DNA from 3 places in the Serratia nevei genome. Region 2 is predicted to be linked to each of the others. Evidence: predicted binding sites of a transcription regulator. Region 2 holds the regulator's gene; each other region holds the start of a gene.
The links. The regulator Fur, encoded in region 2, represses iron uptake genes when iron is present. The targets are predictions, from matches to a motif close to ATAATAATGAGAACNACTATCAA.
Positions count from the first base shown of each region.

Region 1: a site for Fur is predicted at 2,756-2,778, ahead of V8N38_RS18175 (Nramp family divalent metal transporter). Genes of this name have one in related genera too.
Region 3: a site for Fur is predicted at 1,753-1,775, ahead of V8N38_RS12710 (TonB-dependent siderophore receptor). Genes of this name have one in related genera too.

Region 1 covers NZ_CP149940.1:3,775,045-3,779,772, forward strand. The annotation lists gene mgrA (L-glyceraldehyde 3-phosphate reductase) at 1-805, shown strand, start outside; gene V8N38_RS18170 (DUF2502 domain-containing protein) at 1,029-1,439, shown strand; gene V8N38_RS18175 (Nramp family divalent metal transporter) at 1,481-2,716, opposite strand; gene V8N38_RS18180 (NupC/NupG family nucleoside CNT transporter) at 3,094-4,281, shown strand; gene V8N38_RS18185 (FAD-dependent oxidoreductase) at 4,552-4,728, opposite strand, start outside.
Region 2 covers NZ_CP149940.1:1,240,893-1,245,620, forward strand. The annotation lists gene V8N38_RS05820 (beta-N-acetylhexosaminidase) at 1-2,131, shown strand, start outside; gene fur (ferric iron uptake transcriptional regulator) at 2,377-2,823, opposite strand; gene fldA (flavodoxin FldA) at 3,153-3,692, opposite strand; gene ybfE (LexA regulated protein) at 3,957-4,244, opposite strand; gene ybfF (esterase) at 4,501-4,728, opposite strand, start outside.
Region 3 covers NZ_CP149940.1:2,635,339-2,640,066, forward strand. The annotation lists gene V8N38_RS12705 (sensor domain-containing diguanylate cyclase) at 1-1,410, opposite strand, end outside; gene V8N38_RS12710 (TonB-dependent siderophore receptor) at 1,798-3,936, shown strand; gene V8N38_RS12715 (GNAT family N-acetyltransferase) at 3,986-4,447, opposite strand; gene V8N38_RS12720 (alpha/beta fold hydrolase) at 4,503-4,728, opposite strand, start outside.

The DNA.
Region 1 (4,728 bases), 2.5 Mb from region 2:
GGCCAACAACTACGGCCCACCGCCCGGCGCCGCCGAGGAGAACTTTGGCCGCATACTCAACGCCGACCTGCGGGCCTGGCGCGACGAGCTGATCGTCTCGTCCAAAGCCGGTTACACCATGTGGCCCGGCCCCTACGGCGATTGGGGCTCGAAAAAGTATCTGGTCGCCAGCCTCGATCAGAGCCTGAAGCGCATGGGGCTGGAGTATGTGGATATCTTTTATCACCACCGACCGGATCCGGACACGCCGCTGGAAGAAACCATGGCGGCGCTGGATCTGCTGGTGCGCCAGGGCAAAGCGCTGTATGTCGGCCTGTCTAACTACCCGGTCGAACGCGCGCGGCAGGCGTTCGACATTCTGCAGCGGCTCGGCACGCCGTGCGTGATCCACCAGCCGAAGTATTCGATGTTGGAACGCACGCCGGAGGCGGGATTACTGGACACATTGGCGGAGCATGGCGTCGGATCGATCGCCTTCTCGCCGCTGGCGGGCGGCCTGCTGACCGACCGCTATCTGCACGGCATCCCGCAAGATTCCCGCGCCGCCAGCGGCAGCCGCTTTCTGCAGCCGGAGCAACTGACCGCCGAACGGCTGGACAAGGTGCACCGCCTCGATGCGCTGGCGCGGCAACGCGGGCAAAAGCTGTCGCAAATGGCGCTGGCCTGGGTGCTGCGCGGCGATCGCGTCACCTCGGTGCTGATCGGCGCCAGCAAGAGTGCGCAGATAGAAGACGCGGTAGGCATGCTGGCCAATCGTCATTTCAGTGAAGAAGAGCTCGTTCAGATCGAACAAATCCTACTGTAATCGCTTACAAATACCGCCGCTCCACCGAGCGGCGATCCCCCAGAAAAATCTCAAATCTCGGCCTGCGGCGCCGTTTTCAGAGTGGCTCTCAGATTCAACCCTATGCGCCGGCGCTATGATGCCGATATTGCAGCAAAAATAACGATAAGGCCGCTTTTTAAACTGATGAACGCGCTTCATAAAGTGATTAACGGCCAGGCCGCGCAAGCGGAAAGGAGAAGTCATGTTTAAACCTCTGCTCTTGGCTGCCATCTTGGCGGCGACGGTGTTGCCCGCCGTACAGCAGGCTCACGCCGAAGGGCTCAGCATCGATCTGATGCCGGGCGTTTCATTGCGCATCGGCGATCAGGACAATCGCGGCCGTTACTGGGACGGTTACGACTGGCGCGATCGTGACTGGTGGCAAGGCCATCAGGGCCGCTATCTCGGCGACCGCAGCCCGCGTGGCTATTACTGGGACGGCTATCGCTGGCGCGATCGCGACTATTGGCGCAAATACTACTACTCTCGCGATGGCCGTTATTACAAATGCGACCGCCGTTGCGACAAGCATTACTGGAAGAAAGAGAAAAAGCACCACCACGATCACGATCGCGATCGCTGGCGCCGCCACGGCGATGACGACCGCGATTAACGACGACGGGCCGGCACCATGCCGGCCCGCGCTTTTTTTGCCTACAGCACGCTGCCGATCAGCAGATAGCCGTTCAATCCCACCACCACCAGTACGATCAGCTTACCCAGGTTTTGCACCACTGGGCCGTTGACCATCTCCCCCATCAGCGCCCGATTGCCGGTGAAAGCCAGCAGCGGCACCAGCGCCAGCGCAATGCCGAAGCTGAGCAGCACCTGGCTCAGCACCAGAATGCGCGTCGCGTCCATCCCCAGCATGATGACGATAAACGACGGCAGCATGGTCACCGCGCGCCGCAGCCACAGCGGGATATGGAAATGCACGAATCCTTGCATCACCACCTGCCCCGCCAGCGTGCCCACCACGGTAGAGGAGAGGCCGGCGGCCACCAGGCTCAGGCCGAACACGGTAGCAGCGGCTTGCCCGAGCAGCGGTTGCAGCGTCAGGTAAGCCACATCGAGATCGGCGATGCCGCTGTGGCCGCTGAAATGAAACGCGGCGGCGGCGGTGGCCATCATCGCCAGGTTAACGAAACCGGCAATGGTCATGGCCACGGCGACATCGACTTTGGTGGCGGCATAGCGCTCCGCCTTGTCGTGCTCGCCGCCGATTTGGGTGAGCGACGAATGCAGGTAGATCACATGCGGCATGATGGTGGCGCCCAATACCCCGGCGGCCAGAAATACCGCATCGCCGTTAGGCAGATCGGGCAGCGCCATGCCCTTCAGCAGCGGCGCGAGCTGCGGCTGGGAGAACGCCAGCTCGACGATATAAGCGGCGGCGACGAACAGCAGCAGGCCGCCAATCACCAGCTCCAGCGGCTTTTGCCCGCGCTTTTGCAGCATCAAGATTAAAAAGGTGGCGATGCCGGTCAGCACTGCGCCCTGCAACAGGGAAACGCCGAGCAGCAGCTTGAAGCCGATCGCCGCGCCGATAAACTCGGCCAGATCGGTCGCCATGGCGATGATCTCCGCCTGCACCCAATAGGCCCACACCGCCGGCCGCGGAAAGCGATCGCGAATATGCTCGGCCAGGTTTTTCCCGGTGGCGATGCCCAGCTTGGCGGACAACAGCTGGATCAGCATCGCCATCACGTTGGCCCAAACCACCACCCACAGCAGGCTGTAGCCGAACGAGGCGCCGGCCTGGATGTTGGTGGCGAAGTTACCGGGATCGATATAGCCGATAGCGGCGATGAAGGCGGGCCCCATCAGCGAGAGTTTGATTTTCCTGGCGGAGCGCCCGGAGGTGGTTTCAACCACGCGACTGTTCAGCATATGTTGAACCCTTACTGAAATTACGTTTATCTCCACTCTATATAAATGATAATAATTATCAAGCGCATTTAGAGCGGTAAAACTTATCTCTGTAATAGCCAACATTAACGGTTTTATCGAAGGGTTCAGCGCGGAGCTTGCCGATTTCCGTGCTTTTCTGATGGGATTTGGGCTGCAATACCCCTGAAAGACAGGTTAGCACAAGAATACGAATTTCCTATTGCTGCTTTAACATCTTGATTTTTTATGCTTTTGCGCAACACTTTAGGAGAACTCCCACTATGATTTTCCATATTTGCAATAGAAGTCTCGTTTTTAAACGTAGCGTTACATAAAATGACAGCCGAAATTCAGCCTGCCTCAAATTTGGAGCAAACATGTCCCATATTGCGCACTTTGCGTTGGCGATAGTGGTGGTGGCGATCCTGGCCCTGTTGGTGTGCCGCGATCGTAAAAGCATCCGCATTCGCTATGTTATTCAACTACTGGTTATCGAAGTACTGCTGGCCTACTTTTTCCTGCATTCGGAAGCGGGTTTGGGCTTCGTAAAAGGATTTGCCGCGCTGTTTGACAAACTGCTCGGATTTGCGGGACAAGGGACTGATTTCGTATTCGGCGGCATGGGCGACAAAGGCCTGGCGTTCTTCTTCCTGAAGGTGCTGTGCCCGATCGTCTTCATTTCGGCGCTGATCGGTATTCTGCAGTACATCAAGGTGCTGCCGTTCATCATCCGTATTATCGGTACCGTGCTGTCGAAAGTGAACGGCATGGGCAAGCTGGAGTCGTTCAACGCCGTCAGCTCGCTGATCCTGGGCCAATCCGAAAACTTCATCGCCTACAAGGATATCCTGGGCAAGATGTCGGAAAAGCGCATGTACACCATGGCGGCGACCGCGATGTCTACGGTGTCCATGTCCATCGTCGGTGCCTACATGACCATGCTGGACGCCAAGTTCGTGGTGGCGGCGCTGGTATTGAACATGTTCAGCACCTTTATCGTGCTGTCGCTGGTCAACCCGTACGACACCAATAAAGAAGAAGAGCTGCACCTCGGCAACCTGCACGAAGGCCAGAGCTTCTTCGAAATGCTGGGTGAATATATCCTGGCCGGCTTCAAAGTAGCGATTATCGTTGCCGCGATGCTGATCGGCTTCATCGCCCTGATCGCCGCGCTCAACGGTGTGTTCAGCGCCATCTTCGGCCTGAGCTTCCAGGAAATCCTCGGCTACTTCTTCTATCCGTTCGCCTGGATCATGGGGATTCCTAAACACGAAGCCCTGCAGGTTGGCAGCATCATGGCCACCAAGCTGGTTTCCAACGAGTTCGTGGCAATGATGGAGCTGCAGAAAGTGTCTGCCGAACTGTCGCCGCGCAGCCTGGGGATCCTGTCGGTGTTCCTGGTGTCCTTCGCCAACTTCTCCTCCATCGGCATCGTGGCCGGTGCGATCAAGGGTCTGAACGAACACCAGGGCAACGTGGTGTCGCGCTTTGGCCTGAAACTGGTGTACGGCTCTACGCTGGTCAGCATCCTGTCCGCTTCCATCGCGGGTCTGGTACTGGGCTAAGCCTCGAACCGACTGCGATAACAAGGCGCCTGCGGGCGCCTTTTTTGTTGGTAGGGAATCATAATGAAAACGTACCTGCAGGAGAGGAAAACGCCTGCTTAAATTATGTCGACACATTCGGTGAGAGACGCATGGCGAATTGCAGATTAAAAGTTAGACAGTAAAATGATGATAAACACCTGTGCCGCCCAGTTTTAGCGACACAGTTAATCACGGAGATAAATACCGTACTCTTTCATCAGCCTTATTGTGGCGGCCATGAATCAAAGATCAGTTAATTGAGCGGCCTAAGAGCGTCGTAATCTCCTCGGAGATAATTGGCGATGAATTATAATAAGAGTCAACGCTTTCCACGACCACAATTTTCTTATCATCCTCGCTTGATGTCCAACAGGGAACAACCGTTCTGGGACTCTCTGAATAGGTAAATGATGAGGTATGTGTAAA
Region 2 (4,728 bases):
GTTCACCGGCGACCAGTGGAAGCGCACCAAGGACGACAAAAACATTCTGATGACGCCGGCTTCGCGCTTTGTCAGCAATGCCGATCTGCAGACGCTGCCTGCCGGCGCGCTGCGCGGCCAGATCGTGCCGACGCCGATGCAGGTGAAGGTTCACGCGCAGGACGTCGATTTGCGCAAAGGGGTATCGCCGGATCTAAGCACGCTGGTCAAGCCGGCGGCGGACGTCGTCAACCAGCGCTTCGCGCTGCTGGGCGTGCCGGTTCAGGCCAACGGCTATCCGATCAAGACCGACATCCAGCCGGGCAAGTTTAAAGGCGCGATGGCGGTGCCGGGCGCCTATGAGCTGAAAATCGGCAAGAAAGAGGCGCGGGTGATCGGCTTCGATCAGGCCGGGGTGTTCTACGGGCTGCAGTCGATCCTGTCGTTAGTGCCGAGCGACGGCAGCGGCAAGATCGCCACGCTGGACGCCAGCGATGCGCCGCGCTTCCAGTATCGCGGCATTTTCCTCGACGTAGCGCGCAACTTCCATAAGAAGGACGCGGTGCTGCGCCTGTTGGATCAAATGGCGGCCTACAAGCTCAACAAATTCCACTTCCACCTGAGCGATGACGAAGGCTGGCGCATCGAGATCCCCGGTTTGCCTGAGCTGACGGAGGTCGGCGGCCAGCGCTGCCACGATCTGAGCGAAACCACCTGTCTGCTGCCGCAGTACGGCCAGGGGCCGGACGTCTACGGCGGCTTCTTCAGCCGTCAGGACTATATCGACATCATCAAATACGCCCAGGCACGCCAGATTGAAGTGATCCCGGAGATCGACATGCCGGCACACGCCCGCGCCGCGGTGGTCTCGATGGAAGCGCGCTATAAAAAGCTGCATGCCGCCGGGAAAGAGCAAGAGGCCAACGAATTCCGCCTGGTGGATCCGACCGATACCTCCAACACCACCTCCGTGCAGTTCTTTAACCGCCAGAGCTACCTGAACCCGTGCCTGGATTCTTCCCAGCGTTTTGTCGACAAGGTGATCGGCGAGATCGCCCAGATGCATAAAGAGGCCGGCCAGCCGATCAAGACCTGGCACTTCGGCGGCGACGAAGCGAAAAACATTCGCCTGGGCGCCGGCTACACCGACAAGGCGAAACCGGAGCCGGGCAAAGGCATCATCGATCAGAGCAACGAAGACAAGCCGTGGGCCAAGTCGCAGGTGTGCCAGACGATGATCAAAGAAGGCAAGGTGGCCGACATGGAGCATCTGCCGAGCTACTTCGGCCAAGAGGTCAGCAAGCTGGTGAAGGCGCACGGCATCGACAGAATGCAGGCTTGGCAGGATGGCTTGAAAGACGCCGAGAACGCGAAGGCGTTCGCCACCTCGCGCGTGGGCGTCAACTTCTGGGATACCCTGTACTGGGGCGGTTTCGATAGCGTCAACGACTGGGCCAACAAAGGGTATGAAGTGGTGGTTTCCAACCCGGACTACGTCTACATGGACTTCCCTTACGAGGTGAACCCGGACGAGCGCGGTTACTACTGGGGTACCCGCTTCAGCGACGAGCGCAAGGTGTTCAGCTTCGCGCCGGATAACATGCCGCAGAACGCGGAAACTTCGGTCGACCGCGACGGCAACCACTTCAACGCCAAGAGCGACAAGCCGTGGCCGGGCGCCTACGGGCTGTCCGCTCAGCTGTGGAGCGAAACCCAGCGCACCGATCCGCAGATGGAATACATGATTTTCCCACGCGCGCTGTCGGTGGCTGAACGCGCCTGGCACCGCGCCGGTTGGGAGCAGGACTACCGCGCCGGCCGCGAATACAAAGGCGGGGAAACCCACTTTGTCGATACCAAGACGCTGGAGAAAGACTGGCTGCGCTTCGCCAATATCCTGGGGCAGCGTGAACTGGCCAAGCTGGACAAAGGTGGCGTCGCTTACCGTCTGCCGGTGCCGGGCGCACGCGTAGCGGGCGGCAAGCTGGAGGCGAATATCGCGCTGCCGGGATTGGGCATCGAGTACTCCACCGACGGCGGCAAGCAGTGGCAGCGCTATGACGCCAAGGCCAAGCCTGCGGTGTCCGGTGAGGTGCAGGTGCGTTCGGTTAGCCCGGACGGCAAGCGCTACAGCCGCGCCGAGAAGGTCTAAGCCCGGTGCAACGGCCTGCTGCCCTGGCGGCGGCCGTATAACGAAGGGGGAATGCGTTCGCCCGCGCGTGTCGGCGTAGGGCGGACGTTGTAGTGAGAGTAGTACGTGGAGTAGCAGTGCCGCTGCAATTGTGATATTTCATGACATGATTTTCCCCCGGCTTGTCCGGGGATTTTTTTGCCCTTTGCACGGCAGGCATAAAAAAACCGCCTCTGCGTGAGGCGGTTTTTCATAGCCGGTCAGGCTTATTTCTTGTCGTGCAGCGTTTCGTCTTCGCGACAGTCACCGGTTTCACAGTGGCCGTACAGGTACAGGCTGTGGTTGGTGAGCTTGATGCCGTGCTGCTTGGCGATGTCACGCTGGCGCACTTCGATGGATTCGTCGCTGAATTCGATCACTTTGCCGCAGTCCAGGCAAATCAGGTGATCGTGGTGATGCTGTTGGGTCAGCTCGAACACGGACTTGCCGCCTTCGAAATTGTGACGTGTCACAATGCCCGCATCGTCAAACTGGTTCAGTACGCGATAAACCGTTGCCAGCCCGATCTCTTCGCCCATATCAATCAGTTTTTTGTACAAATCTTCCGCACTGACGTGATGGCATTCCGGATTTTGCAGTACTTCCAGGATTTTGAGTCGCGGAAGCGTGACTTTTAAGCCGGCCTTCTTCAATGCGATGTTGTTGTCGGTCATGCGAATTCAGTCCTGTTACTATGCTAATCAAGTTGAGGCGTACTCGCCTGTGGCATCGGTCGGCACAAAGAGTTAATGCGTCTCATTATAGAACCGGTTGTACTAAATGGAAACCGCCGGTTGTTAACAAAGATATAATTGCACTATTGCATGTTTTGCATGCAACGCCTTGATGGATGGGATAAACCGATATCTCAGTCTACCGTGACGGGGTGGGAAGTTACAAATCTGTAGCTTCTATCGCAGCAATCCCTGCTGCCGATGACGGCCCTGTGGGCACACTATGCACTTTACAGGGCCTTTGTTCAACCTTTCGCCAGTGCCGGGGCTTAGCCGACGATATCGGCCAGGCTCAGCTCTTCGACGATTTGTTTGACCCAGGCGTCCACGCGCTCGTTGGTCAGCTCAGGCTGACGGTCTTCGTCGATCGCCAGACCGATGAAGTGGTTGTCGTCCGCCAGGCCTTTGGAGGCCTCGAAGTGGTAGCCTTTGGTCGGCCAGTGGCCCACGATGGCCGCGCCACGCGGTTCGATGATGTCGCGGATGGTGCCCATCGCGTCACAGAAGTATTCCGCGTAGTCTTCCTGGTCGCCGCAGCCGAACAGCGCCACCAGTTTGCCGTTGAAGTCGACTTCTTCCAGCGTCGGGAAGAAATCATCCCAGTCACACTGCGCTTCACCGTAGTACCAGGTCGGGATACCCAGCAGCAGGATATCGAACCCTTCCAGGTCTTCTTTGCTGCTTTTAGCGATGTCATGCACTTCAGAGACGTCGTCGCCAAACTGTTTCTGGAGAATTTTCTGGATCATTTTGGCAATGTTTTCGGTATTGCCAGTGTCGCTGCCAAAGAAAATGCCTACAGTAGCCATATCGCGTATAACCTTTAAATTCAAGTAATTGCATTACTCGACGCCGGCACTGCCGCCGCTGACGCCGATTAAAATGATGCCATGGCAAGAGCCTTTCGCCTCCGGGGCGGGCGCCGACAGGCGCAGTCTCTTACCGGTAAATGCGTATCATGCCAGAAAGTGGCGCCGGGGTTTTATCGCATTTATGCGATGCCGGAGAATGAAGAAAAGCGTGGTCGATCCGGCGTTGTCCTTAACGCCGCGCCGCGCGTGCGGCCGAAGAGATCAATGTTCCGGCTGTTCTTCCGCCAGTTGTGCCAACAGCATCTGCTCGATGAGTTCGCTGCGGCTGATGTTGCGCTGTTCCGCCAGTTTGTTCAGGGCGTCCACCGCATCCGCGTTGATTTTCAGCTCTACGCGCCGCAATCCACGCACTTTATCGCGCCGTAACTGATTGCGCTTATTGATTCTAAGCTGTTCATCGCGGGAAAGCGGGTTGGTTTTCGGGCGCCCCGGACGGCGTTCATCTGCGAACAGATCCAGCGTCGTGCGATCCGTTTGTTCTTTTGCCATAGGTAGCGGTACTGCAAGGGAGTTTGCATCAAAAAGCGCTCGCACGCTTCCGGAGGCATCGGTTAACACACTTCGGGCCAATAAACCCTAACCCAAATTCACCCCCGAACCGGCGTTCGCGAACGCGCTGGCGCGGTGGCAAAATTATAGCGCGCCATATTACCCCAGCAGATGGAGCGACGACAATGCCTAACTGCGGGCTAAACGCGCTAAGCCGTTATCTTTAGCGCGTTTTTTCGCCAGGTGAGTGCGTTTTTCAGGCTTCGTCGAGGAAACGGTGAATGGCGCGCAGCACCGCTTCCGGTTTTTCGGCGTGCACCCAATGGCCGGTGCCGGCGACGACGTGCGCGCGGGCCTGCGGGAACTGGCGGGCGATGTCCGCACGGTAGCTGTCCTGCACGTACGGCGACAGGCCGCCGCGAATGAACAGGGTCGGATGCGGCCAGGCCGGGACTTCCTGCCAGCCGGTGATGTCTTCGTAGCG
Region 3 (4,728 bases), 1.4 Mb from region 2:
CGGCGTGGCGACCCGATTACGGCCGGCATTTTTTGCTTTGTATACCGCCAGATCCGCCAGTTTGAGCAGGTCGGCCAGGCTATGGCCGGAACCGCCCGGGCAGGTCACCATGCCGATGCTGACGGTGATCTGCAGCGGATGGCCGGCCGGCATGGTGATCGATTCCGCCTCAATGCGTTGCCGCAGCCGTTCGGCCAGCTGCAACCCCTGCTGCGGCTGGCCGAGCGTCGAGACGATGGCGAACTCTTCGCCGCCCATGCGGCCGAACAGATCGTTGACGTTCAGATCGGCGGCGATCGCACGGGTAAACGCCATCAGCGCCTGATCGCCACCGGCGTGGCCGAAACGGTCATTGATCGATTTGAAATAGTCGATGTCGAGCATCATGACGCACACCAGCTCCCCTTTCTGATCGATCACCCGCTCGCCGCGCTGCATAAACGCATTGCGCGTCAGCACGTGGGTCAACGCATCGTGATTCGCCACGTGCTCCAGCGTGCGTAACAACGCGTTGCGCGCATAGTTCATGCTGGCGACGGCGATCGGCCCCAACGCCAGCAGCGCGATGCCCAGGCGCATGGATACCGCGTTCTGCAGCACCTTCATGTCGAGCGTGGTGCTAAGCAACCCGAAATCGATCGCCAGATGGCACCACAGCACGTAAACCAGCACCGCGATCATGGTGCTGAACAACGAAAAGGACATCGCCAGCCACAGCAGCACCGGCATCGGGAAGATCACCGCGCCGGGGCCGCCGATCAGCACGCTGCAGACCGCCGCCAGCGCCAGCAGCGCCAACACCGCCAGTTTCCCCCCCGCCTGCGGCCATTGGCTGCGCTGTATCAACATGGCGCAGGCCGCGCGCAGGCGATGTCGCCAATCGGCGGGAAACACCAGAATGAACGGCATCAGCGTGACGTAGTTGGTGAATTCAGATGAGAACCACAGCGCCAGGGAGGTCAAATAGGGCCTGCCGAACAACCACTGCGAGGCAACGGCCCCCACCAAGCCGGTAGCGGCGGCGGCGGCCAGGCAGATACCGAACAGATACATGCTGGACGCGCCGCGTTGCAACATGCGCGCCGGCGGCGACAGCCGCATGAACAGCAGATAGCCCACCACCACGCCGGCCAGATTGGCGGCGTTCAGCAGCAGCGCTTTCTCCAACGCACTGCCGGTCAACAGATCCGCCGCCAGGTAGCCCAGCACAGCCATCCCCCAGCCGGCGCGCGTCGCCCACTGCGGGCGGCGCACCAAAACGGCCAGCAGCACGGCGTTAGCCGGCCAGAATATCGCCAGAAAACTGCCGGGCCGGCTCACGATGCCCAGCAGACACAGCGCGAACACCAGCAAAAAAATGCTGAGCGCGGGCCAGATTTTCCGGGTATCGGACAACGAGGTGGTTTGCATCTTGGATCCAGAGACTTCCGCTAGCGTAAGGTGACAGTCTTTGCGTGTCACAACCGTCGACGATGAGGAGAAGATAAACGGCCGACCCGCCTATTATTGCCAGTTTTGCCGGTCCGGACACCTGTTTATTCATCAAGGAAAAATATATTTGTGTATCAATATATTGACGACACTCACCTATCTGGCGCAGAAACTGCCAAGGCATCCCGGCCGTCTTGATCATTATGGTCAATTCGTCGGATTTTTACCGGTAAAACCGCCGTCTTTTTCCTTGATGACAAAATAAAATCGGGCAATGCGCGGATCTCTCCTTTGCCCTCTATCTAAGCCCATTAAACGATAATTATAATGATAATCGTTATTATTTATTATTTACCATGGAATGATATGCACCAGTCAGTTCTTCGCCGCCCCAACAAAAACAAAAAAAATCACGTTTTCCGCTCGCTGCCCCTGATCGCCGGCCTGTTTCCCGCCCTGACGATCGCCGCCGCGCCCGACGCAAAAAAGGAAGACGCCATCACGGTGACCGCCACCGCCCTGCCTGCCGGCAGCTATAGCGCCGATACCGCCTCAACCGGCAGCAAAACCGCCACGCCAATCGGTGAACTGCCGCAATCGGTCAGCGTCGTCACCTCACAGGTGATTGACGACTTCCAGGTCAAAAGCGTCAATGACGCGATGAAATTCGTCAGCGGCGTCACCCAGGGCAACACGCTCGGCGGCACCGAGGATGGCTTCGTCAAACGCGGCTTTGGGGTTAACTCCGACGGTTCGGTGTTCATCGACGGCGTGCGCAGCAACCAAGGGCTGAGCATGGACGCCACCACCGATCGCGTCGAGGTGCTGAAAGGTTCCGCTTCGCTGCTGTATGGCATCCTCAGCCCCGGCGGCGTCATCAACCTGATCAGCAAAAAACCGCAGTATGACTGGAACACCCGCATTAGCGGCGCCACCAACAGCTTCGGCGGCGGCAGCGGCAGCGTCGATGTGACCGGCCCGCTGGGCGGCGGCTTCGCCTTCCGCCTGATCGCCGAGCGACAGCACGAGGATTACTGGCGTAACTTCGGCAGCGACGAACACACGCTGATCGCTCCTTCACTCAGCTGGTTCGGCGACCAGGCTTCCTTTAACATCGCCTACAGCGAGTACAAATACGACATTCCTTACGATCGCGGCACCGCGTTTATCGACGGCAAACCGGTCGATGTGCCCTATAACCGCCGGCTGGATGACTACGCCAACCGCGCCTGGGGCAAGAACAAACGCCTGAACGCCCATTATGAATATGCGCTGGCTCCGATCTGGACCACCCGCCTCAACTACGCCTGGCTGCAACGCCGTTACGACAGCAACGAAGTGCGCGCCACCGCGATCGACACCGCGACCGGCATCGTTTCGCGCCGCGCCGACGCCAACCGCGGCTTCAATCACCAGACCGATTATTATTCCTGGGATGTGACCGGTTCGCCGGAGGTGTTCGGCATGCAACACGACCTGCTGCTGGGCGTGGACTACGAAAAGAACCAGACTTACAAGGCCTACTCCTATCGCGGCAAAGTGTCGAAGACGTTCAACATGTACGATCCGGCGTATGGCGAAGCGCCCGTCACCGACAGCACCACCTACAACGACGCATTGAGCAACCTGCGCACGACGCTGTTCAGCCGCTCCCTGTACGCCAAGGACAGCATTCATCTCTCCGACCGGTGGATTGCGGTGCTCGGCGCACGCTATCAGTCGTATTACCAGAACAACAGCAACGGTTTCCAGAAGCCGAAAAATACGCTCAATGACAAAGACGATCAGTTTTTGCCGCAGGCGGGGCTGGTGTATAAGCTGACGCCGAACCTGTCTCTGTACGGTAACTACAGCCGTTCCTTCACGCCGTCCACCGCCATCGACGATAACGGCAACGTCGCCACGCCGGAAACCGGCACCACCTATGAGGTGGGCGGCAAATGGCAGATCGCCCCGGCGTTCGACGCCACGCTGGCGCTCTATCGTATTGATGAAAGCAATATGTCGATCTTTATCAACGGCGTGACCCGCAGCATTCCCAAGGCGCGATCCACCGGTGCTGAACTGGAGTTGAACGGCGAAGTGGCGCCCAACTGGGATCTCACCGCCAACTACAGCTACGACAAAACCGAGATCGTCGAAGACAACCTCAATCCGGCCAACGTCGGCAACCGGCTGGTCAACGCCCCGACCAACATGGGCGGCCTGTATCTCAGCCACCGCATGACGCTGCCGGTGGTGCCCGGCGAGGTGCGCGTGGGCGGCGGTGCGCGCTATGTCGGCCGCCGCGCCGGCGATCCGGAGAACAGCTTCACCATGCCGGCCTACACCGTGGCGGATGCCTTTGTCGCCTGGGACAGCAAGCTGCTTGGCAAACATACTCAGCTGAAACTGAATGTGAAAAACCTGTTTAACCGCGAATACTACGCCTCCAGCGCCGGTAACCTGCGCGTGATTGAAGGCGAACCGCGCAGCCTCAGCCTGCAGGCGACGGTCGATTTCTAACCCCCCATCTCCGGGCGCCGTTTGGCGCCCGTTTTCTTTTCGCCCGGCGTCAAAGCGCCTTGCGGTACATCACGAAACCGGGGCGCTCCGCCACCTTGTCATACAGCCGCATGGCGGTCTGGTTGGTTTCGTGGGTATTCCAATAAACCCGCGGCAACCCCAGCTGCTGCGCACGCTCGTAGACCGCCGCGATCAGCGCTCTCGCTACGCCTTTGCCGCGCACCGTCTCCGCAGTGAACAGATCCTGCAGATAACAGTTAGGCTGCAGCTGGGTGGTGCTGCGGTGCAGGAGGTAGTGCGTCAACCCGACCACCTGGCCCTGATGCTCCGCGACCAGCGCAAACATCGGTTCGTAGGCGTCGAAAAAACGCCGCCAGGTGGTCTGCGTCACCTCGTCCGGCAGCGCCGTTGCCCCCTCACGGCCGTAAAATGCGTTATACCCTTGCCACAGCGCCAGCCAGGCGGCGTAATCCCGCGCTTCCAGCGGCCTGACCACGATGCTTTCGCTCATGATGTCCTCTTCGATGATGTCAAAATACCCCGCCTCCAGCATAGAACAACGCACGTCAACGCGCAGGCGGCGGCATCACATCGGCGAGAAAATCCAACAGCGCGCGGTTGAACACCGCCGGCCGCTGCAGCGGCGCGAAGTGGCTGACGCCCGGCAGCGTCACCAGACGGGCGCCGGGAATGCTGCCGCTCAGGTAGGCAGCATGCTCGGCGCGGATAAACTCATCGTGTTCGCTGTGAACGATCGTCACCGGCACACGAATGGCCGCCAATTCCTGCGCG